Regions from separate parts of the Nordella sp. HKS 07 genome, predicted to be linked through region 3. Evidence: riboswitches for the same ligand, from Rfam matches in the RefSeq annotation. Region 3 holds a riboswitch; each other region holds the start of a gene.

Region 1 (7,276 bases), 2.1 Mb from region 3:
TCCGCGTAATAGGTGGCGACGCTGGCATCGGGGGTGGTACCGCTCGCCAGCGCCGCCAGTTCCCGGTCGAGCTCGGCGATGATCTCGGCGGCGCGCTCCCGCCGTGCGAGCACCTCGCCCAGCCGCCGCAGATTGGCGCGGATATCGTCCAGCGAATTCTCCGGCGCGAACTCCTCGACCCGGATGCCGAGCCGGCGCAGCAGCTGAACGGTGGCCCGCGTCGTGTAGGTACCGGCAAGCACGAGGTCGGGCTGCATGAGGAAGATTTCCTCCGCCAGCCCGTGATTGATCGCGTAACCCTTCGCCTCGGACGCCAGCGTCGAAGAGGCCGGATCGACGGCCAGATGGGATACGGAATGCAGTTGTCCGGGGGAAGCGACGAGCATCGCCATCTGGTCGGTGCATAGATTCATCGACACCACGCGCTTCGGTGGCGTGCCCTCGGCAGCGGTGGGCGCGCCGGCGAGCAAGACCAGCATCACTATTGCCCGCCACATGCCAAGGGCCACCCTTTGCATGCTCAGAAGCTTCCTCGCAAGCCGATGAAGGCCGTGCGCCCAGGCGTGTTGTAGTCGAACACCTCTTCGTAATCCTCATCGAGGAGGTTCTCGATCCGGCCATAGATCTCGAGCTGATCGTTGAGCCTGAAGCTGCCGCCGGCATTGACGAGCGTATAGGCGTCGAGGGTCACCCGGTCATATGGGTACGTGATGTATTCCGTATCCTTCTGCCTGCCGTTGAAGTCGGCATCCGCGAAGACGCGCGCCCGGCCGTCGTAGAAAATATAGGCCAGGGCGAGCGAGCCCGTGTGCCGCGGCCGCCTTATCTCTTCGAGCCGCGGGCCATGATCCTCGGTCTGCTCGGTCGCGTCGGTATAGGTGTAGGTGGCCGTGGCGGTGAAACCGTTCTGGAGATCGAGTGTCGCCGACACCTCGACACCCTGCCGTTTGCTCCTGCCGTCGCGATTGATCGCGGTGCCGATGAAGTTGGAGTCATAGACGACGACGATCTCGTCGGTCAGATCCTGACTGAAGTACGTGATGCCCGCCACCAGGTAGCGGTCGAAGAAGCCCTGTTCGATGCCGATATCCCAGCCGAAGCTCTGTTCCGGCTTCAGGTCGGGATTGCCGATATAGGTCGATGGTATGTATCCGTACTGCTCGGTGAAGGTGGGATTGGTGACACCGGTGCCAATCGAGGCGTGCAGTCGAGTCGCGGTGTCCGGCACCAGCCATGCGCCGCTCACGCTGTAGGTCGTCGCATTGGCGAAGCTGTCATTGAAATCGCGTCTCAGCGCGGCGTTCAGATAGAGCTGGTCGAGGAAGGCGCCGCGATATTCACCCACCACCGAATTGGCCTCGCGCGCGAGCGTCTCGTCGAGATGCGAAGGGGCGAATGTCTCGCGTTCCCACTCATAGCCGCCGGTCAGCTGATGCTGCGCGGCGAGAAGGCTCGGCGTGTCGAACCGGTAGCTCGCCTGATAGGTCGCGTTGTAGCGGTTGCCGTCGTCCCAGAACCGGGCGCCGCCGAATGTGCTGGCGTAATTGTCCCGGTATGTGTCGGAGCCGGTGAAACGCGCTTTCTGCGTCAGCGCGCCGTCGAGCGCCAAATTGGTCGCGCCGATCGAGCCGTAGAATTCCTCGGTGGCCGTCCAGTCGTTTCCATCGATCACCCTGCCGTCCTGAGGGTCGGCGTCGCTCTTGCGATCGACATAACGCAACGTGCTGTCGAGCGAGAGGTTCGGCGCGAGATCGGCATTGAAGCGGCCGTTCAGCGTGGTATTGCGGTCGCCATCCTCTTCATGCCCGAAGTCCGAGATATTGAAGCCGTCATTGCGGCGAAATGCGCCGGAGAGCGCCAGATCGTACTTCTCGCCGCCGCCGGAAAGGCCCAGGCTTCCGAAATAGGTGCCGTCGGTTCCGGTTTCCGTTCGGGCAGCGCCCTGATAATCGTTCCTTTCGCCGCGCCTGGTGATGATGTTGATGACACCTGCCGTCGCATTCGAGCCCCAGAAGGCGCTTTGCGGTCCGCGCAGGATTTCGATGCGGTCGATATCGTCGACCAGCAGGCTGCCGAAGTCGAATTCGCCGTTGGAGGTTTCGTTGACCTCGACCCCGTCGATCATAACGAGCAGGTGGTTGGCTTCGGCGCCGCGCACCCTGATCTGCGTCGGCCCGCCATGGGAGCCGGTGCGGGACACGGCGAAGCCCGGAACCTGGCGCAAGGCATCGGCGACGTAACGTATCTGGTTCTTCTCGAGCTGCTCGCCGTAGATGACCGTATAGGCGCGCCCCGATTTTTCCTGTTCGATCGGCGTCAGGCCGTCGGTCACCAGGATCGGATCAAGCATCGTCGGTTCTTCCGCCCCGGCCTCGCGAAACAGGCCGATATCGCTCAAGGCCAGCGCTGCGATGCCGGCACCAAAAATTCTTCTCTTCATCCCATCCCCAACTGCGATGTGCGGGAGCAAACAAGGTTTGTCCCGAGGTTTTCGACAAACCGCAGGCGGATGGGCGCTTTAAGGGTTTCGTCCGAAATGGACGTCAATCGACCCCGGCGGTCTCCGGCATGCGGCAACACTTCTCACGTGTCACCGCCACGGACGACCGCGCTCGACCACACCCCGTGGTCAAGCATGGGTGACCGGATCCGGCAGGTCTCCTGACTTCCGTGTCGTCGTCCTCTCCCGCCTTCCCGGCCGTCTACGGCCAGTGGCGCATTTGGGGGAGGACTCAACGGTTACAGTTGCGGGGGCAGTCTCAGCTTCGGCCGAAGACTCGGCCTCACTGTGTTCCCTTTCAATCTGCCTTGCGGCAGAACCAGCTCCGTCGGCGAAGCTAGCTGTTGCGCCGGAGAAGTCAACGGCTTGCTCACAGATTTGGCGGCGTGCCTGACCGCCATTCGGCGAACGGGAAGCGTTCCAGATCATGTGTTGATCGAGCTCAAGGCGGCTCAATCACTTTGGGTAAAGCGCTATTTGACGCAGTGACCCTGCAGGAGGTGCTCCACCGGCGCCCAGTCGATATAGCGGGGATGGGGCCAACTTGGCGTGGGTTTCGGAGCCTCGATTGCTTCCAGGGAATCGATAATCCCCACAAGCATTGCAGCTCCGCGATTGGATCGGCGCGGTGACGTCCGCGCTGGACGCGCATGTGGAAGAGCAGGTTGAGCGGACGCGTGGCAAATAGACAGGCCCACAATTCTTTGATTTCCTGTTAAATTTTGTGCGAGACTTCCGCGAAACAGAACAAGCGTGAGCATGTCCTCCAGGCCGTTGTTGAAGAAAGGAATAGCAGAGCTTGAAAAGCTCTTCGATCAGAACCGTGATGATCCGCAGTTTCTGAAGACCCTGCTTGCCGAATTGTCCGAGCGGAAGGTGCCGCGGGCGAGGGAGTTGCATCGAAGGGCGCTTCAGGCGGTTTCTGTCAGTCGCGAGACGCCCAAAGCTAAAGCAGAGATTGAGGCTGCACGGGAATCCCGCGCACGGGTGGCGGCATCTTCACGTGCAGCTGCTGCGATCCCGCCAGAGCAGTCCGCTCACGCGGCCGAGCCAATCAAGGAACCGCAAATCCGGGGGCCGGTTCGTATAGCTCCGGAGCCGCCGCCTGTTACCAACAAGGCAACGGATATTCTTGGTGCATGGACGGCGATGGAGGTGTTATCGCCCCCTTCGTTCCGTAAGCCGGAAGACCTGGCAAGCGGAGACCGCTTCCGTATCGCGCCACTGGACAAGGGCAAGCTGCCTTGGGAGGGGGATGGCGAGAAAAGCCGTCCCAACCAGAAGCTCTATTATCAGATCGTCCTGGGCAGCATCGATATGGAGGCGGCAGTCTCCTCGCTGCTCCAGATCTATTCGGATAGCCGGATTGAAAGACCCTCGGCGCGGGGGGAAGCCGTGCTCGCGACGATCATGGTCGATCGTACCGGCAGGCCAGTCGAGAGTGAGGCCGTTTCGATCTCTAGTTTCGGCTGGGGCGTTCCCGTGGCCTTGGCCGGGAGGCTGCGCGACCTTGGTAACTGGTCGCAGGTCGAACGCCAGTTGGTCGAACAGCTCGAGGAAAAAATCGTCTCCGAAGACAAGGACGGCAATCCGCTGCCGCTGACGGCAAAGGCGATTGATGCCGCCTATCGGTGGCTGGTGGAAACGCTCGGGCTGGACGCTCGTTTCGCAGAACAGCCTGTCTTCGCCGTCCGCTCCTATCAGTATTTCAAGCTCCAGGACCCGCCTGAATCGATCCTGCTGAACTCGTTCTTTCTTGAGGACCTCGCCAGGGCCGCCGAGCTAACCGGCACCGAAAGGGTACGGCGAACCTCAACCGCTATCTTGGCACGACAAAACCGAAGGCGCGGCGGAACCTGATGAAGGACAACCAGGCGCTTTCGGAGGCGCTGGAGCCGGTAAGATTTCCGTCTGGCGCGTGGCCCGCCAGCGGCCGTCATCCGCTGGTCATGCTTCAGCAGTGCGCTGTTAATCTTGCCATCAAGGACCTGACATCGGACGGCATCCTTGCCGTTAACGGACCTCCTGGAACCGGGAAGACGACGTTGCTCCGGGACATCGTGGCGGCGATCGTCACAAAGCGGGCTGAGCTTCTTTGCAAATTCGGCGATCCGGAAGACGCCTTTACGCCATCAGGCCAGAAGATCAAAAGAGGCAGCGCTTTCATCCATCTCTACAAGCTGGATGAGAAGCTGCGTGGTCATGAAATCATCGTCGCCTCATCGAACAACAAGGCTGTGGAAAATGTCAGCGCGGAATTGCCCGGAATGGGTGCTATCGCGGCCGATGCGACGGGCTTGCGATATTTCAAGACGGTTTCGGATGCTCTTTTGGAGCGCGATAGCTGGGGCGTGATCGCCGCCGTGCTCGGCAATGCCAGAAACCGCAGCGATTTTCGCCAGACCTTCTGGTGGGACGACGATGTCGGCTTCCAGCGGTATTTGCAGGAGGCGAGCGGTAATCCGCAGCTGATCACCGAAAAGACGGAAACCGGAAACCGGCAACGCCGCCCCGTCATCGTCGAGCGGGAAAACGCGCCTGAAGGTCACGACGATGCGCTGAAGCGCTGGCGCAATGTGCGGCATAAATTTACGAAGACGCTGAGCGAGGCGAAAACCGCGCTCGCGAACTTGCAGGTCATCCACGATCTGTTGATCGCGATGGCGAAGGCCCGGGCAAAGTTCGCAAAGATCGAAGCGGAGATCGTCTCGCGCGGGCCTGCGCTGATGGAGGCGGAACAGACGGCCGATGATGCCGTCTTGCTCCAGCAAAGCCAGGAAAAACTGGTTTTGGCGCTGAAGCGGAATGTGGACGACGCGATGCAATTAAGGCCCGGCTTCTGGAGTCGCCTTTTCAGAACGTCGACCTTTCGCGCCTGGCAGTCAAATCATGGCGCATTGGCCGAAAAACTGAAGGGCGCGAATGCCCGCTTCGTCTCTTTGAAGTCCGATGCCGATACCAAGGTGGCGGCGCATTCGCGGCTGAAGGCCGACGCTGAAGAACTTCAGAAAACAAGATCGGAGTTGATCGCATCGCATGAGGGGGATCGAGAACGCTACGCGGCGCTCGCGGAGCAATATTCAGGCACTTTCCTCTCGGAAGAGTTCTTCGAAAGACGGCATGCCGATAGGCAAAAGACCGCGCCGTGGCTTGACGATCAGACGGCGAGGCTGCGTAACGACGTGTTCGAGGCCGCGATGGATCTGCACCGCGCTTTCATCGACGCGGCGGCGAGGCCGGTGCGGCACAATCTCAATGCCTTGATGGACAGTTTCGGCGTTCGTTCGCTGGGCAACGCCGAAAGGGATGCGCTGATCCCGCATCTGTGGTCGACCTTGCTCCTTCTGGTGCCGGTGGTGTCGACGACATTCGCTTCCGTCTCCCGGATGTTCGGCAGGATCGATCCCGAGGAGTTCGGATGGCTTCTTGTGGATGAGGCCGGACAGGCTTTGCCGCAGGCTGCCGTGGGAGCGCTGATGAGAACGAAGCGCGCCGTTGTGGTGGGCGATCCGATCCAGATCGAGCCCGTGGTCGTCCTGCCGGACCAGTTGACCGACGCGATGTGCCGTCAATTCGGGGTCGATCCGCTGCTCTACAATCCGCCCGGAGCGTCGGCGCAGACTTTGGCGGATGCCGCGACCGAATATTACGGCACCTTCGAGACCAAGTTCGGCACCCGTGAAGTAGGTGTGCCGCTGCTGGTTCACAGGCGCTGCGACGAGCCGATGTTCTCTGTCTCGAACATGATCGCCTATGAAAACCTCATGGTGCAGGCAAAGACGGCCAAAGCCTAGGCCATTCGCGATGTTCTCGGCCCGTCGCGCTGGATCGATGTCGAGGGGCGCGGCCAAGAAAAATGGTGCCAGCGGGAAGGCGAAGTGCTGTTGGAACTGCTGCGGCAGCTTCGGGACAGAGGAATCGAACCCGACTTTTACATCGTGACGCCGTTCGTCGTCGTTCAGGACCGGATGCGGGAAATGCTCCGCTCCAGCGGCCTGCTTGGGGGATGGGTCGAAAACCCCTTTGCCTGGGTCTATGAGCGCGTGGGCACGGTCCATACGGTGCAGGGCCGCGAGGCGGAGGCGGTCTTCTTCCTGCTTGGCGCGCCCAATGCCGAGCAGCGCGGCGCGCGCGGCTGGGCGGGTGGGCGGCCGAATCTCCTGAACGTTGCCGTGACGCGGGCGAAAGAAGCCGTCTATGTCATCGGCAATCGGTCGCTTTGGAAGAGCGCCGGGGTGTTCCAGTCACTGGATGATTTTCTAAGATAACCCACGAAAAAGGCGAAGAAGAAAAATAGAGAAACGATCCCACCGGATTCAGCAAAGTCCGAAACGCGAGACGGCGGAGCAGCAACGGCCTCAGGCATGATTGTGTGTCCTCGGAGTGATGGACGCTTGACATCGTGGGCCAAACGGCAGGATTGGGAAATATCAAGCTTGGAGTTGCGTTCGGACTTCGACAGCTGTGTTGGACGGCTGGGCTTAACCGAACCATAGCCGGCCTATGCCCGGCCACCCAATTGGCGGCTCCAAGACGTTTCATCTCCGAGTAAAAACTCCGCAATCCTTCAGATCATCAAACCCCTGCTAGAGGATCAACCGAATGGCTCTCGATCTCCGAAAGGCCTGTAAGATCCTGCAAGCTTTGTTGCGTGCGTGGATCAAGAAGGATGGGGGTGATGTCCTCGAGAATGTCGCACAAACCAGCACGGCATCTTACTGCGGAAGCAATGGCAAGCCCGCTCTTGTGAGAACGCGATTATCCTCCCCGTCACAG
Region 2 (7,276 bases), 220 kb from region 3:
TCGACGCATAAGCGCGCAAGGCGGTCGTGACCTTGCGACTGCGCTTCTCTTCCGGCTTCCAGACGGCGCCGTCGTGTGCCGTCTTGGCGGCGCGGCGCCTGGCGATCTCGGCCTCATCGACGGCCAGATGCATCTTGCGCTTCGGGATGTCGATCTCGATCCTGTCGCCGGTCCGGACGAGGCCGATCAACCCGCCTTCCGCCGCTTCGGGCGAGGCATGGCCGATGGAAAGGCCGGATGTGCCGCCCGAGAAACGCCCATCGGTGATGAGGGCGCAGGCTTTGCCGAGCCCCTTCGATTTGAGATAGCTCGTCGGATACAGCATCTCCTGCATGCCGGGACCACCGCGCGGGCCTTCATAACGGATGACGACGACATCGCCGGCCTTGACCTTGCCGGTGAGAATGCCATTTACCGCCGAATCCTGGCTTTCGAACACGACGGCCGGCCCTGAGAAAACCAGGATCGATTCATCGACGCCCGCCGTCTTCACGATGGCGCCGAGCTCGGCCAGGTTGCCGTAGAGCACCGCCAGCCCGCCATCCTTGGAGAAGGCATGCTCGGCCGAGCGGATCACGCCCGTCTTGCGGTCGAGATCGAGATCGTCATAGCGGCGCTCCTGGCTGAAGGCGACCTGGGTCGGCACACCACCCGGCGCGGCGCGGAAGAAGTCGCTCACCTTGGCGCTCCTGGTGCGCATCACGTCCCATTGTTCGAGCGCGACACCCAGCGTTTCCGAATGGACGGAGCCGACAGAGGTGTCGATCAGACCGGCGCGATCGAGCTCGCCGAGGATCGCCATGATGCCGCCGGCGCGGTGCACGTCCTCCATATGCACGTCCGACTTGGAAGGGGCGACCTTGCACAGCACCGGCACGCGGCGCGACAGCCGGTCGATATCGGCCATGGTGAAATCGAGTTCGGCCTCATGCGCGGCCGCGAGCAGATGCAGCACCGTATTGGTCGAGCCGCCCATGGCGATGTCGAGGGTCATGGCATTCTCGAAGGCGGCGAAGCTCGCGACCGAGCGCGGCAGCACGCTCGCATCGTCCTGCTCGTAATAGCGCCGCGCCAGGTCGACGACGAGATGGCCGGCCTCGACGAAGAGCCGGCGGCGGTCGGCATGGGTGGCGAGCGTCGAGCCGTTGCCGGGCAGCGACAGGCCGAGCGCCTCGGTGAGGCAGTTCATCGAATTGGCCGTGAACATGCCGGAGCACGAGCCGCAGGTCGGGCATGCCGAGCGCTCGATGACCTTCATGTCCTCCTCGGACACCTTGTCATCGACGGCCGCCACCATGGCGTCGACGAGGTCGAGGGCGACTTCCTTGCCCTTGAGCACCACCTTGCCGGCCTCCATCGGCCCGCCCGAGACGAAGACGACCGGGATATTGAGGCGCAGCGCCGCCATCAGCATGCCGGGGGTGATCTTGTCGCAATTGGAGATGCAGACCATCGCGTCGGCGCAATGGGCGTTGACCATGTATTCGACCGAATCCGCGATGAGCTCGCGCGACGGCAGCGAATAGAGCATGCCGTCATGGCCCATGGCGATGCCGTCATCCACCGCGATGGTGTTGAACTCCTTGGCGACACCGCCCGCCGCCTCGATTTCGCGCGCGACGAGCTGGCCGAGATCCTTCAGATGCACATGGCCCGGCACGAACTGGGTGAATGAGTTGACCACGGCGATGATCGGCTTGCCGAAATCGCTGTCCTTCATGCCGGTGGCGCGCCAGAGGCCGCGGGCGCCGGCCATGTTGCGGCCATGGGTGGTGGTGCGGGAACGATAGCTGGGCATGGTTTCTCGGTCTTTTCCTAATGCTTTCAGGACGATGCCTTCGTGCGCGTGCTTGCCTGCCCTGTCAACCGGTCAGATGGCATGGCTCGAATGTGCTTACGTGGGGATACCTTGGCCGACGCTCAGCGGCCGCGCAAAGCCAGCCAGATGCCGCCGCCGATCAGGCACAGGCCGCTCGACATCTCGACGAAGCGCACCCGCTTCTGCGAGAGCCATGACCCGGCATTGCCGGCGGCGAAAGCATAGAGACTGTCGAAGACGGTGGCGATGACCATGAAGCTCAAGCCCAGCAGGATCAGCTGGTTCAGGTAATCGCCATTGGGCGAAATGAATTGCGGGATGAGCGCGCCAAAGACGAGCAGCACTTTCGGGTTGGACAGGATGACGACGAAGCCCTGCAGAAAAAAGCCACCTCTCGGCGCCGCGGGCGCGCTCTGGGTCAACACGTCGCCCTTGGAGCGCAAGAGCTTGATGCCGAGCCAGATGAGATAGGCAGCACCCGCAAGGCGCAGCACATCGAACCAGACGCCCATATAGGTGATGGCCGAAGCAAGTCCGGCAATGGCGATGGCCATCCAGACCACGAGGCCCGCCTGGGTGCCGGCGACATTGAGAAGACCGGCGCGGGCGCCGTGCTTGAGGCTGTTGGCGATGACGATGGTGACGGTCGGGCCCGGCACAATGACGATGGCGATGGCGGCAATGCAGAAGGCGACATAGGCTTCGATGGTCATGGCTCTCTCCCGTTCCTGGCCATCGAGCAAGCCATAATCGCGCACACGCATGCAAGAGGATTCTGGACAGCTGGCCTGATGCTCTTCTACCTTGCGCCTTACTGCCCGGTGCCTTCGCCACGCGGCGAGGGAGAATCGGAAACACGGTGCGACGCCGTGGCGTGCCCAACGCTGTAAGGAAGATTTTTCCAGCCATTTCAGTTTTTTACGCTGAAGTGTGAGGCCACTGGGTTAACCGGGAAGGCGCTGGGAGAAGGTGAATCCGAGCCAGAAGACCGGCCAGGCAGGATGGCTATCCGCGTGGACAGGCGGGTGGCGGCGATGCAACGCAAGGGGAAGAGCGATGCAGACCGAACCTGTTTCCGCCGGCGATTTCGACGCGGCGGCGCGCGACGCCGTCTATCGGGCCATTTTCACCCGCCGCGATATACGTGGCCAGTTCCTGCCCTGCCCGGTTCCCGATCCGGTCCTGGCGCGCCTCCTCACCGCCGCCCATCACGCGCCTTCGGTGGGTTTCATGCAGCCGTGGAATTTCATCGTCATTCGCGATGCGGGGCGCAAGGCGCAGATACGCGACCTCGTCCGCCAGGCCCGGGCCGAGGAGGTTCGTCACGTCGCGGATGACCGGCAGGCGCTCTACCGGTCCCTGAAGCTCGACGGCATTGTCGAAGCGCCGGTCAATCTCTGCATCACCTGCGACAGGAGCCGTGCCGAAGGATCGCCGCTGGGACGCTGGCACAACCCCGAGATGGATCTCTACAGCACCGTCTGCGCGGTACAGAATCTCTGGCTCGCGGCGCGCGCCGAAGGGTTGGGGCTCGGCTGGGTCAGCATTCTCGACAAGGATGCGCTGAAGGCCCTGCTCGCCCTTCCGGCGCATGTCACCCCGGTTGCCTATCTCTGCCTCGGCTATGTCTCGGATTTCGCGGACAGGCCCGAGCTCGAAAGCAAGGGCTGGCGCAAGCGCCTGGCCCTCGACGAGCTCATATCAGCTGAGAGCTGGGCAGGCGGCGGCGAGGATGCGCTCAAAGCGCTGATCAGGAGCGCTTGAAAGCTGCATAGGTAAAGGCCTGGCTCGTCCCGAAGGGCGTCGGATGGGGCTCAATTTCGGTGACACACAATTTCGAAATTTCGGTGTCAGTGCATTTAATAGAAATTTCGGTGACAGTGCATTTAATAGATCAATAAGAAATTTCGAAATTTCAGAAAATTTCGGTGACAGTGCATTTAATAGATCGGCTGCGCCGAAACGACGAAATTGAATGCACTGTCACCGAAATTCTAAGCACCAACTACCAGCAGGCCACAAAGCTAGATACACCGAGTCGCTTTTACTTTTCTGTGGACGGGAGCTGGCCCATTTCGCGTAGACGCTTTACGTCCTGTGCCGCTTTACCAGATAAAACTCTATCTACGTTTTTGACGAAATCCATTTGCTGACGACGAATTAGGAATTTCGGTGACAGTGCATTCAATATTGTTGAATTTCGGAATTTCGGAATTTCGGTGACAGTGGAATTTCGGTGACAGTGCATTCAATATTGTTGTTTCTGCGCAACCACTATTAGGAATTTCGGTGACAGTGCATTCAATATTGTTGTTTCTGCGGAATTTCGTGACAGTGCATTCAATATTGTTGTTTCTGCGCAACCACTATTAAGCACTGTCACCGAAATTGGGACACTATTAAGTGCACTGTCACCGAAATTGGGATGACGGATTGAGTGGTGGCGCGTCTGCCGCGACGCTCGCCCCCACAACTTTCACCGAGAGGGAGACATTGCTAAGGATTGCGCGCTCGTCCGGCAGGCGGCGGCGAGGACGGGCTCACAGCGCTGATCGGGACCGCCTGAAAGCCGCATAAGTAAAGGCCTGGGTCGTTCCGAAGGGCGTCGGATGCGTCTCGCCGGCCTCGTCGATGAGTTCGAAATCCGCTCCGAGACGCGCGGCCAGCGTGTCGGCACTGTAGCGCTGCACCGGCAGGCCGCTGCATTTCTCAGGACCGGTCAGCGCGAAAGTCGAGATCACGATGTGAGATCCGGGCCGGGTGCCGGCTTTCAGCGCCGCGATATAGGCGTCTTGGGCATCTACCTCGGTGAGGAAATGGAAGACGGCGCGGTCGTGCCAGACGTTCCACTGCCGCGCCGGTTGCCAGCGCGTGATATCGGCGACGATCCACGCGACCTTGTCGGCTAGGGCGCCGAGCCGTTCCTTCGAGCGCCTCAGCGCCACATCGGAAATGTCGAGCACGGCGAGGTCGGCATAACTCTCCGCCAGCAGCCGGTCGACGAGGCGCGAGGCGCCGCCCCCGATATCGATAACGGAGCCGCCGCCCGCTTGCCTGATCAAGGCGAGCGAGCGCTCCGGCACCTCCTGATACCAGCTGACGGCGGTATCGGATTTGACGGTGTAGGCATGATCCCAGTGTGCGCGACGATCTGACATTCTATTTGTCTTTGTATTTGTGTTTGTCTTTTTATCTTGGCCAGGCCAGCCAGAGAGCGGCGATCACCAGGAGCCCGCCGCTGACGCGGTCGAGCCAGACGAGGCGTTCGCCCGCAAGGAAATTACGCGCCTGAGCTGCCAGGATCGCCAGCAGCGCGCCGAAAATGGCGCTGACCGCGACGAAGGTGACGCCGAGGATCGAGAGCTGGGGTGCGGCCGGCCGCGACGGATCGACGAAAGGCGGAAGGAAAGCGGCGAGGAAAAGGATGACCTCCGGATTGGCGACGGCGACGAGGAAGCCGTCACGGAACAGCCGACCGGTGGGCTGCGGTCCCGACAGCCCGGCCCTGCCCGCGAACCACAAGCGCGTGACGCCGAGATAGAGCAGGAAAGCCGCACCGCCGAGCCGGATCCAGTCGAACCAGGTCTTCATGGCGTCCGCGATCCAGGCGAGGCCGAGAGCGACAAGCGAAATCAGGAGAACGAAGCCGATGACATTGCCGGCGACGGTGACGAGGCCGCCGCGCACCCCCTGCCCGATGCTGTTGGCCACGATGACCGACATCGCCGGCCCGGGCTTGGCGAAGAGCAGCGCACTGGCGGCAAGGAAAGCAAGGAAGAGATCGAGCGGCATAAGGACCTTCAGCACATTGTCCGGAGCCGCCAAGGTCTTCGACCTGGCCCGATGCCCCGCTGGCCCTGACTTCCCACATTTCCGGCTTGCAGCGCAAGTTCCTGCTTCAAACGTCCAAATCGGCCGGGTGGCACGCTGCCCGCTCAGCCCGCGGCGATCATCTCCGCGATACGCGCCGTGTCGCTGCCGAGCTCCCGGTCCTCGGTCAGAGGAGCAACATAACCGCGCACGGCCGCGTAGGCCTCGGCGGCGCCGCGGCCCAATTCCGGCATGACGCCCCTGATCTCCAGGGCATGGGCCGAGGCGATAAGCTCCATGGCGATGAGATAGCGGAGCCGGTCGATGATCTGGCTCAGCTTGGCGATCACGCCGGGCGCCATCGACGCCTGATCCTCGATCCAGTCCGAAACGGCGATCGGGGTCAGCGACATCGGGTTCGCCAGAAAGCGGATCTCGGCTTCCAGCGCCGCGATCGGTTTCTGCAGTATGGCGAGGCCGATGCGGTTCTGACCCTCCGACGCCAGGAAACGTGGCAGGCCCGCGACCACCGGCGACATGAGCTTGATCGTCCGGTTGGCGATGGCCGCCGCCGCATGGGCGAGCGCCTGGCCGAGCCGTTCCCAGGACAGGACGAAAGCGGTCATGTCGAAATTGCCGTGCGACACGATCCGGTCCTCGGCGGCCAGCACGACCGGATTGTCGCCGGAACTGGCGAGCTCGATTTCGGTCGCGGCGCGCGCCTCTTCGATCGCGTGACTGAGCGCGCCCCAGACCTGCGGTACGCAGCGATAGCTCAAGGGATCCTGGATGCGCCGGGCGGCGCCGTCGGCGAACAGCGCGCTGCCCGCCAGAAGATCGCGCAGTTGCGCCGCCACCTCCCGTTGTCCGAAGGCCGGACGCGCAGCCATCGCGCCGTCATCGAGCGCGCTGACATTGCCGCGGAAGGCTTCCAGATTGAGCGCGATGGCCTTCAGCGACCACAGATATGCCCGCTCGACATCCTCCAGCGCGAGACAGCCTTGCGCTACGGAGAGGCTGTTGGCGACGATGATGGCATGACCGTCCTTGGCGTGGATCTCGAGCGGCGGCAGGCCGGCGCGCTTGAGCGCCTCGGCCGCCGGCAGGATCTCGCCGCCATATTCCGCCTGACCATGTCCCATGAGGCCGAGAGTCATATGCGCCAGCGGCGATAGATCGGCGGCGCCCAGCGAGCCCAGCGCCGGCACCACCGGATGCAGCCCGGCATTGAGCGCCGCGACGAGCCCTTCGAAGACAGAAGGCGAAATGCCGGTGCCGCCCGCCGCCATGCCGGCGATCCTGACCGCCATCATGGCGCGCACGGCATCGCGCGGCAAAGCCGGCCCGAAGCCGACGGCGTGACCGAAGGCGATGCGCCGCTGATAGGCGATCAGGTCCTCCTCACCGAGCGGCGTATCCACGGCGGCGCCCAGCGCCGTGGTCAGTCCGTAGATCGGACGCTTCTGCGCGGCATGGCGCTCCACCACGGCGCGGCTGGTGCGGATCCTCGCATGAATGTCAGGTGAGATTTCGACCCGTGAACGACGCCGCGCAATGGCCGCAATGTCTTCCGCCCGGAGCGGCGCCGCGGTCAGGCGGATGGGCATCGTTGTCATGACGCGTCCTGCTAGTTGTCTGCTGTTGCAG
Region 3 (7,276 bases):
CCATGATTTCCTCATTGGTCGCATGCACCGCGACCTCAAGCTCGATGCCGGTCTCCGCCTTGAACTTCTCCGGCAGGTCCTTCGGCATGTAGCCGTCCCAGTTGGAGATCACGAGTTTCTCGGCGGCCTGAGCCAGGCCTGCCGCCAGCAGCATGGCAGCACCCGCCGCACAGGCGGCGGACATCAGTTTCAACGCTTTCACTTTGGTACCCTCCCTGTAGATTCTTATTGGCATGACTGTGCCATGCCCGGCTTTAAGCCTGCAAGGGGCTCCCTGTTCCGCCGCTAGTGTGCTGAACGCGAAGTTCCTGATATCAGGCGGCTAGCATCGACAGGAACTTCGCGTTCAAAAGCACACTAGAACCATTAAGTTTTCTAGTGTCCTTCCGATTCCGAAGTTCGCTCGGAAGGTCCCGGAGGCTGTGGGGAACTTCGGATTCGGGACACTAGTTGCGGGTGGCGAGCAGCGTCTGATTGATCGTCTCGACCTGCCCCTTGGCCGGCTCATTGACGAGTGCCGCGACCGGGATCGTGGCGCGCAACGTGTCGTGATAATCGCGCACACCCGCCTCGAGATCGGACAGGATCATACTCGAGAAGCCCGAGGACTGCATCGACTCCCACGACCATTTGATGAGCTGGGCGTCCTCCGCGCCGGTGACGCGGTCGATGCGATGTGCCAGGTAGCGCGCCACCTTGGCCGCGCGGCGGTCATCGGGCGGGGCGTAATAGGCCATGCGCTGAATGGTCTTGCCCACTTCGACCGGCAGCTCCTGATAATAGCCGACGAGATCGGGATAAAGCATGATCACGAGATTGGGGAACATGCCGAGATAGACCCACCGCCCCTTCGCCTCCTCAGGCAGATGCCCCATGTCGGGGCGGTGCTTCACATAGTTGCGCACGCTCCAGAAGCGCGGCGACACGCCGGTGATGCGCCCTTCCGAGCGCGACACGCCGTCCGACGGGCGACCGTCCCTATATTGCTGGCCATAGAGGTCGTGCAAAGCGGGATGAGCGATCGGCACGTGATAACCTTCATTGTCGACGTCGCGCACCGCCTTCCAGTTCACCTCCAGTATGTCGCGGGTCTGCGGCGAATAGGGCCTGGCCTCGGCCAGTCGGTAGGCGGCGGCCTCCTTCTCATGCGGCGACATGAGATTGGCGACGGAGCCCTGCGGGCCCGGCTTGAAGCGTACGAAGACGAAGCCCTGCCAGATCTCGTGCTCGAGCGGGACGAGGCCATGGGTGACGGGATCGAGCTTGGGGAAGGTCTTGGCCTTGGGCACCGCCCGCAGGGTGCCGTCGAGATTATAGGACCAGCCATGGAACGGGCAGACCATGGCGCTCTTGCAGCGCCCGCTCTCGCCCGCCACCACGCGCGAGCCGCGGTGACGGCAGACATTGTGGAAGGCGCGCACTACCTTGTCCTTGCCGCGCACGATGAGAGCGCGCTCGCCGGCGATGTCGAAGGTCGTCCAGTCGCCCTCCTGGGGGACGTCGCTTACATGGCAGGCGAGCTGCCAATGGCGGCGAAAAAGCTCGTCCTGCTCGATCTGGAAGAGTTCCTTGTTGAAATAGGTCCAGGGCGGAAGGCCGGCACGCTCGTCATCGGCAAGTCGGTTAGGCGCGCCAAAATCGATCGCGTTCATTTGTGACCTTCCTTTTCTAATTGAACGTTCAATCAATATAACCCCTGGATCCTCCCCAAGGCAATAGGAAAATACTGCAAAATACGCTTTGGAAAAGCCGAGCCTTGACGGGCGGTTACGGGCGTGGCACCCATGAGTCACGCGGTGTTTCGATGCCAAAAGGCTAGAAACCGAACAGGGAACACGGTGCGGATGACCCAATCGGGGCCAAAACCGTGACTGCCCCCGCAACTGTGAGCGATGAGGACGCATGCAGACTTGGCCACTGGGCAACCGGGAAGGCCGCGTGCTTCCGCCCGAAATCGCAAGTCAGGAGACCTGCCGCGGCCACCCAGGGCCCTGCCCTCACCTTGAACTTTGAGCACACGGAGGGTGTTTCGCTCATGACCACGGATCGTATTTCCGCGCTTCCCTTGACGATGTCGCAGCGTTTGGCCGCAGGCCTCAGCGCGCTGGCTTTCGGCGTCCTGTTGCTTTACGGCGTCGGACTCGCCCAGGCCGACCAGTTGCACAATGCGGCGCATGACACGCGCCACTCCATCGGCTTTCCCTGCCACTAAGCAGGTCTCGAAATGATTGGGCGAGTGATCCTCGCCGCGCTCCTGGCAGGGATCGCGGCAGGCTTGTTCTATGGCGCGATCCAGCATGTGCGGCTCACGCCATTGATTCTCGAAGCCGAGAAGTATGAAAACGCCGGCGATGGTCATTCGCATGACCATGGCGCCGCGACCACAACGACGACAGCTTCGGCTGAGCAGGCTCCTGCGGCCGAGGCCGAGCACGAAGCCTGGGCGCCAGCCGACGGCGCCGAGCGCACGACCTATACCTTCCTCGCCAGCATCGTCGCCGCCGCCGGCTTTGCCGCCGCGCTGGCGGGGGTCAGCCTTATCGCCGGCATCCGCATCACGCCGCGCAATGGCGTGCTGTGGGGGCTTGCCGGCTTCCTCGCGGTGCATCTGGCGCCCGCCGCCAGCCTGCCGCCCGAGTTGCCGGGCATGCCGGCCGGCGACCTCTTCGCGCGCCAGGTCTGGTGGGTGGGCACGATCGTGGCGACCGGTCTCGCCATCTGGCTCTTCACCCAGCGCCATGAGCTCTGGGCGAAGGTGGCAGCGGTCGTGCTGGTGGCGCTTCCCCATATCATCGGGGCGCCGTTGCCGCCCACGCATGAGAGCGCTGTGCCGGCGGTCATTTCAGCGGCCTTCGCCGCCAATACGCTGGCGGTCGCGGCCCTGATGTGGCTGGCGATCGGCGGCTTCCTCGGTCTCGCCATGGACCGCTTCGTGAAAGAGGCCTGAAGAATGTCGCTCCAGAAAATTCCCACCACGGTCATCACCGGCTTTCTCGGCGCCGGCAAGACGACCCTGATCCGCCACCTCCTGCAGAACGCCAAGGGGCGGCGGATCGCCCTCGTCATCAACGAGTTCGGCGATATCGGCGTCGATGGCGAGATCCTCAAAGGCTGCGGCGATGAAGTCTGCCGCGAGGAGGATGTCGTCGAGCTCGCCAATGGCTGCATCTGCTGCACGGTCGCGGATGATTTCGTGCCGACGATGAAGAAGCTGCTCGAGCGGGACCTCCCGCCCGAGCACATCGTCATCGAGACCTCCGGCCTCGCACTGCCGCAGCCTCTGGTGCGGGCCTTCAACTGGCCGGAGATCAAGTCGCGCGTCACCGTCGACGGCGTCGTCACCGTGGTCGACGCCAAGGCGCTGGCCGAGGGCCGCTTCGCCGATGACGAGGAAGCTGTCGCCGCCCAGCGCGCCGCCGATCCCAATCTCGACCACGAGAATCCGATCGAGGAATTGTTCGAGGACCAGCTCAACTGCGCCGACATGATCGTGCTCAACAAGACCGATCTCCTGGCGGCGCATGAGACGGAGAAGCTCGCGGGCGATCTCAAGGGCCAGATCCGCAGAGGCGCCAAGCTCGTTCCCACCCAGCATGGCGCGCTCGATGCCTCGGCCCTGCTCGGCATCGCGTCCGCCGCCGAGGAGGACATACATAACCGCCTCTCCCATCACGAGATGGAAGGCGAGGTGCAGCATGACCACGACGACTTCGTCACCTTCTCGGTGTCGCTTGGTGCAATCAGGGATCGCGAGCAGATCCTAAAGCGCATTGAGGATCTCATCGCCGAGCACGACATATTGCGGCTCAAGGGCTTCGCCGCCATCGACGGTGCGTCGGGCCGCCTCCTGATCCAGGCGGTTGGTCCCAGGCTCAACAGCTATTTCGACCGCCCCTGGCGCGTGGATGAAAAGCGGTCGAGCGAGATCGTCGTCATCGGACTCAAGGGACTGGACCGGGCCGCCGTCGAGGCCTGCCTGACGGGGTGAACAGTATCCTCTTGCTGAGGCGCTCCCCGGCCTTGAGCCGGGGGAGCCTCGAAGCACCCCTCAGGATAGAGTGAGTTTGTTGCAACAGACCCTTCGAGGCCCGGCTTCGCCAGGCGCCTCAGGGTGAGGGTCAAACATGAGTCAGATTGAAACCTGATGCACCTTCTCGCCGCCCAGACCGGCGTCATTGACGGGGCCGCCGAGGCCGTCGACCTCGCCCAGGCGCCAGGCGACATCGTCGTTCTCTCGGCCGCCGACAGCGAGCTTGCTTCCCTGGCTCGAGCCTGGGAAGCTGTAGCTCCCGCCGACACCACGCTGCGTCTCGCCAATCTGCTGCAGCTTCAGCACAATCTGTCGGTCGACCTCTATCTCGACAAGACGTTGCGTCACGCCAGGCTCATCGTGCTCAGGCTTCTCGGCGGTGCGCAATATTGGCCCTATGGGCTCGCCGAGATCGAGGCCCTGGCGCGCGCGCATCAGATCAAGCTGGCTGTGCTGCCGGGGGATGCGCAGCCGGATGCCGCCCTCAATGGCCATTCGACCCTGAGCGCAGCCGATTGCGAGCGGCTGCGGCAGTATCTGGTCGCCGGCGGGCGGGAGAATGCGCAAGGGTTCCTGCGTCTCTGTCTCAATATGCTGGAACGCGGCGAGGCGCCTGCCCCTGCCCGCCCTCTCGACAAGGCCGGCCTATATCTGCCGACGGGTAACTGGATCGCCGACGCGCCGGTCGCCGCCATCGTCTTCTATCGCTCCGTGCTCGAAGGCGCCCAGACGGCGCCCGTCGATGCGCTGATCGCGGATCTGAAGGCGCGCGGCATCAACGCGCTCGCCCTTTATGTGACGAGCCTCAAGGATTCAGCGAGTGCCCGGTTCATCGCCGCGACACTCGCCTCCTCGCCGCCCGACATCATCCTCAATGCGACAGCATTCGCGGTCTCTTCGGGCGGCAGCGCGGTCGATACGCCCTTCACGCCCTATGACTGTCCCGTCCTGCAAGTCGTCTTCGCGGGATCGGGCGAAGAGAGCTGGCGTGACAGCGCACAGGGCCTCAGCGCCCGCGACCTCGCGATGAATGTCGTGCTGCCGGAACTCGACGGGCGAATATTCACCCGCGCCGTCTCATTCAAGGCAGATGATCATTGGGACGAGCGCAGCCAGTGCCGGATCGTCACCTATCGGCCGGTCCCTGACCGTATCGCCTTCACCGCTGAGCTCGCCATGGCCTGGATCAGGCTCAGGCGTGCCAATCCAACGGAACGCCGCGTCGCCATCATTCTTGCCAATTATCCCAACAAGGACGGCCGTATCGCCAATGGCGTCGGCTATGATACGCCGGCGAGCAGCATCGCGATCCTCCGTGCGCTGAAAGGCGATGGCTATTGCATCGATGACGTCCCCGCCGACGGCAATGGCTTGGTGGAGGCGTTGCAGAGCGGGCGCACCAACGCCCACAAGCACGGCAGCACGACAAAGCTGTCCGCCGGCGACTATGCACAACATTTCGCCGCCTTGCCGGCGCAGGTGCGGAACGCCATCTCCGAACGCTGGGGGACAGCCGACAAGGACCCCTTCTTCTCCCATGGCGCCTTCGAGCTTCCGCTTCTGGTCTATGGCCATGTCGTGGTCGCGATCCAGCCGGCGCGCGGCTACAATATCGATCCCAAGGCGACCTATCATGACCCGGCCCTGGTGCCGCCCCACGGCTATCTCGCCACTTATTTCTGGCTACGTCATCATTTCGGCGTCCAGGCGATCATCCACAATGGCAAGCACGGCAATCTCGAATGGCTGCCCGGGAAGGCGACGGCGCTGTCGGCTGCCTGCTATCCGGAGATCGCCTTCGGCGCCCTCCCGCATCTCTATCCCTTCATCGTCAATGATCCGGGTGAAGGCACACAGGCGAAGCGCCGCTCGGCCGCCGTCATCATCGACCATCTGACGCCGCCGCTCACGCGCGCCGAGACCTATGGCCCGCTCAAGGATCTGGAAGCCCTGGTCGATGAATATTATCTCGCCTCCGGCCTCGATCGCCGTCGCCTGGCGGCGCTCAAGAGCGATATCCTGGACCTGACCCGCAGCCAGCGCCTCGATGTCGATGCGGGCTTCACCGGCGATGACGAAAGCGATCTGCAGAAGCTCGACGCCTATCTCTGCGACCTGAAGGAGGCGCAGATCCGGGACGGACTCCATATACTCGGCGCCTCCCCTGAGGGCCGGCTCGAGACCGATCTCCTCGTGGCGCTGACGCGCGTGCCGCGCGGCCTCGGCGAGGAAGCCGACCAGTCGCTCATCCGCGCGCTCGCCAATGACCTCGGCTTCACGGATTTCGATCCGCTCACTTGCGACATGAGCACAGCCTGGACCGGTCCTCGTCCGGCTCTCCTTGCCGGGCTCCCGAATGAGTCCTGGCGCAGCCAGGGCGATACGGTCGAACGGCTCGAGCTTCTCGCCGCGCGTTGCGTCGAGGAAATGAAGGGCGTGGGCGCGCAGTCGGAAAAAGTCATTGCCGAGATCGAGCGCAGTCTCAAGCCGCGCCTGCGGGCGTCGGGCGAACAGGAAATCACGGCACTGCTCAATGGGCTGGCCGGCCGCTTCGTGGCGCCAGGCCCCTCGGGCGCGCCGACGCGCGGGCGGGTCGATGTCCTGCCCACGGGCCGCAATTTCTATTCGCTGGACAACCGCACTGTGCCTACGCCTACCGCCTGGACACTCGGCCAGAAATCGGCGGAAGACCTGCTGGCGCGCCATTTTCAGGATTTAGGGCGCTATCCCCAGGCGCTCGGGCTGTCGGCCTGGGGCACGTCCAATATGCGCACCGGCGGCGACGATATCGCCCAAGCCCTGGCGCTCATCGGCGTGAAGCCGGTCTGGGAGCCGTCGAGCTGGCGTGTGACCGGCTATGAGATCATCCCGCTGCCGCGGCTTGGCCGGCCGCGCATCGATGTCACTTTGCGCATCTCCGGCTTCTTCCGCGACGCCTTCCCGGCGCAGATCGAGCTTCTCGACCGGGCCATGCGGGCGGTGGGACTTCTCGAAGAGCCGGAAGACGACAATCCGATCGCCGCCCGCATGAAGAGCGAGGCGAAGACGCTGGAGGCGGCCGGCGTCGCTTCCGCCGAGGCCCAGCATGTCGCGGGCTATCGCATCTTCGGCTCCAAGCCCGGCGCCTATGGCGCGGGACTCCAGGCGCTGATCGACGAGCGCCTGTGGGCGGAGCGTGGCGATCTCGCCCGCGCTTATATCACCTGGGGCTCCTACGCCTATTGCGCACGCGACCAGGGCGCCAAT

Evidence for each region. A riboswitch is a leader RNA that binds a small molecule or an ion and turns the genes downstream of it on or off. The one in region 3 is predicted to bind cobalamin.
Region 1: it holds a riboswitch for cobalamin, as region 3 does, so the genes downstream of both, G5V57_RS04505 (TonB-dependent siderophore receptor) here and G5V57_RS28155 (CbtB domain-containing protein) in region 3, are expected to answer to the same signal.
Region 2: it holds a riboswitch for cobalamin, as region 3 does, so the genes downstream of both, bluB (5,6-dimethylbenzimidazole synthase) here and G5V57_RS28155 (CbtB domain-containing protein) in region 3, are expected to answer to the same signal.

Annotation. Positions count from the first base shown of each region.
Region 1 covers NZ_CP049258.1:926,172-933,447, reverse strand. Annotated here, with positions in the region: gene G5V57_RS04510 (ABC transporter substrate-binding protein) at 1-518, opposite strand, end outside; gene G5V57_RS04505 (TonB-dependent siderophore receptor) at 521-2,440, opposite strand; cobalamin riboswitch at 2,634-2,839, opposite strand; gene G5V57_RS04500 (hypothetical protein) at 3,254-4,360, shown strand; gene G5V57_RS04495 (AAA domain-containing protein) at 4,360-6,294, shown strand; gene G5V57_RS04490 (AAA domain-containing protein) at 6,298-6,768, shown strand.
Region 2 covers NZ_CP049258.1:6,196,377-6,203,652, forward strand. Annotated here, with positions in the region: gene ilvD (dihydroxy-acid dehydratase) at 1-1,798, opposite strand, end outside; gene G5V57_RS29255 (LysE family translocator) at 1,921-2,532, opposite strand; cobalamin riboswitch at 2,622-2,831, shown strand; gene bluB (5,6-dimethylbenzimidazole synthase) at 2,876-3,583, shown strand; gene G5V57_RS29265 (trans-aconitate 2-methyltransferase) at 4,360-4,977, opposite strand; gene G5V57_RS29270 (LysE family translocator) at 5,009-5,644, opposite strand; gene hutH (histidine ammonia-lyase) at 5,755-7,245, opposite strand.
Region 3 covers NZ_CP049258.1:5,980,928-5,988,203, reverse strand. Annotated here, with positions in the region: gene G5V57_RS28165 (spermidine/putrescine ABC transporter substrate-binding protein) at 1-202, opposite strand, end outside; gene G5V57_RS28160 (aromatic ring-hydroxylating dioxygenase subunit alpha) at 447-1,652, opposite strand; cobalamin riboswitch at 1,778-1,993, shown strand; gene G5V57_RS28155 (CbtB domain-containing protein) at 2,036-2,212, shown strand; gene G5V57_RS28150 (CbtA family protein) at 2,225-2,947, shown strand; gene cobW (cobalamin biosynthesis protein CobW) at 2,951-3,988, shown strand; gene cobN (cobaltochelatase subunit CobN) at 4,145-7,276, shown strand, end outside.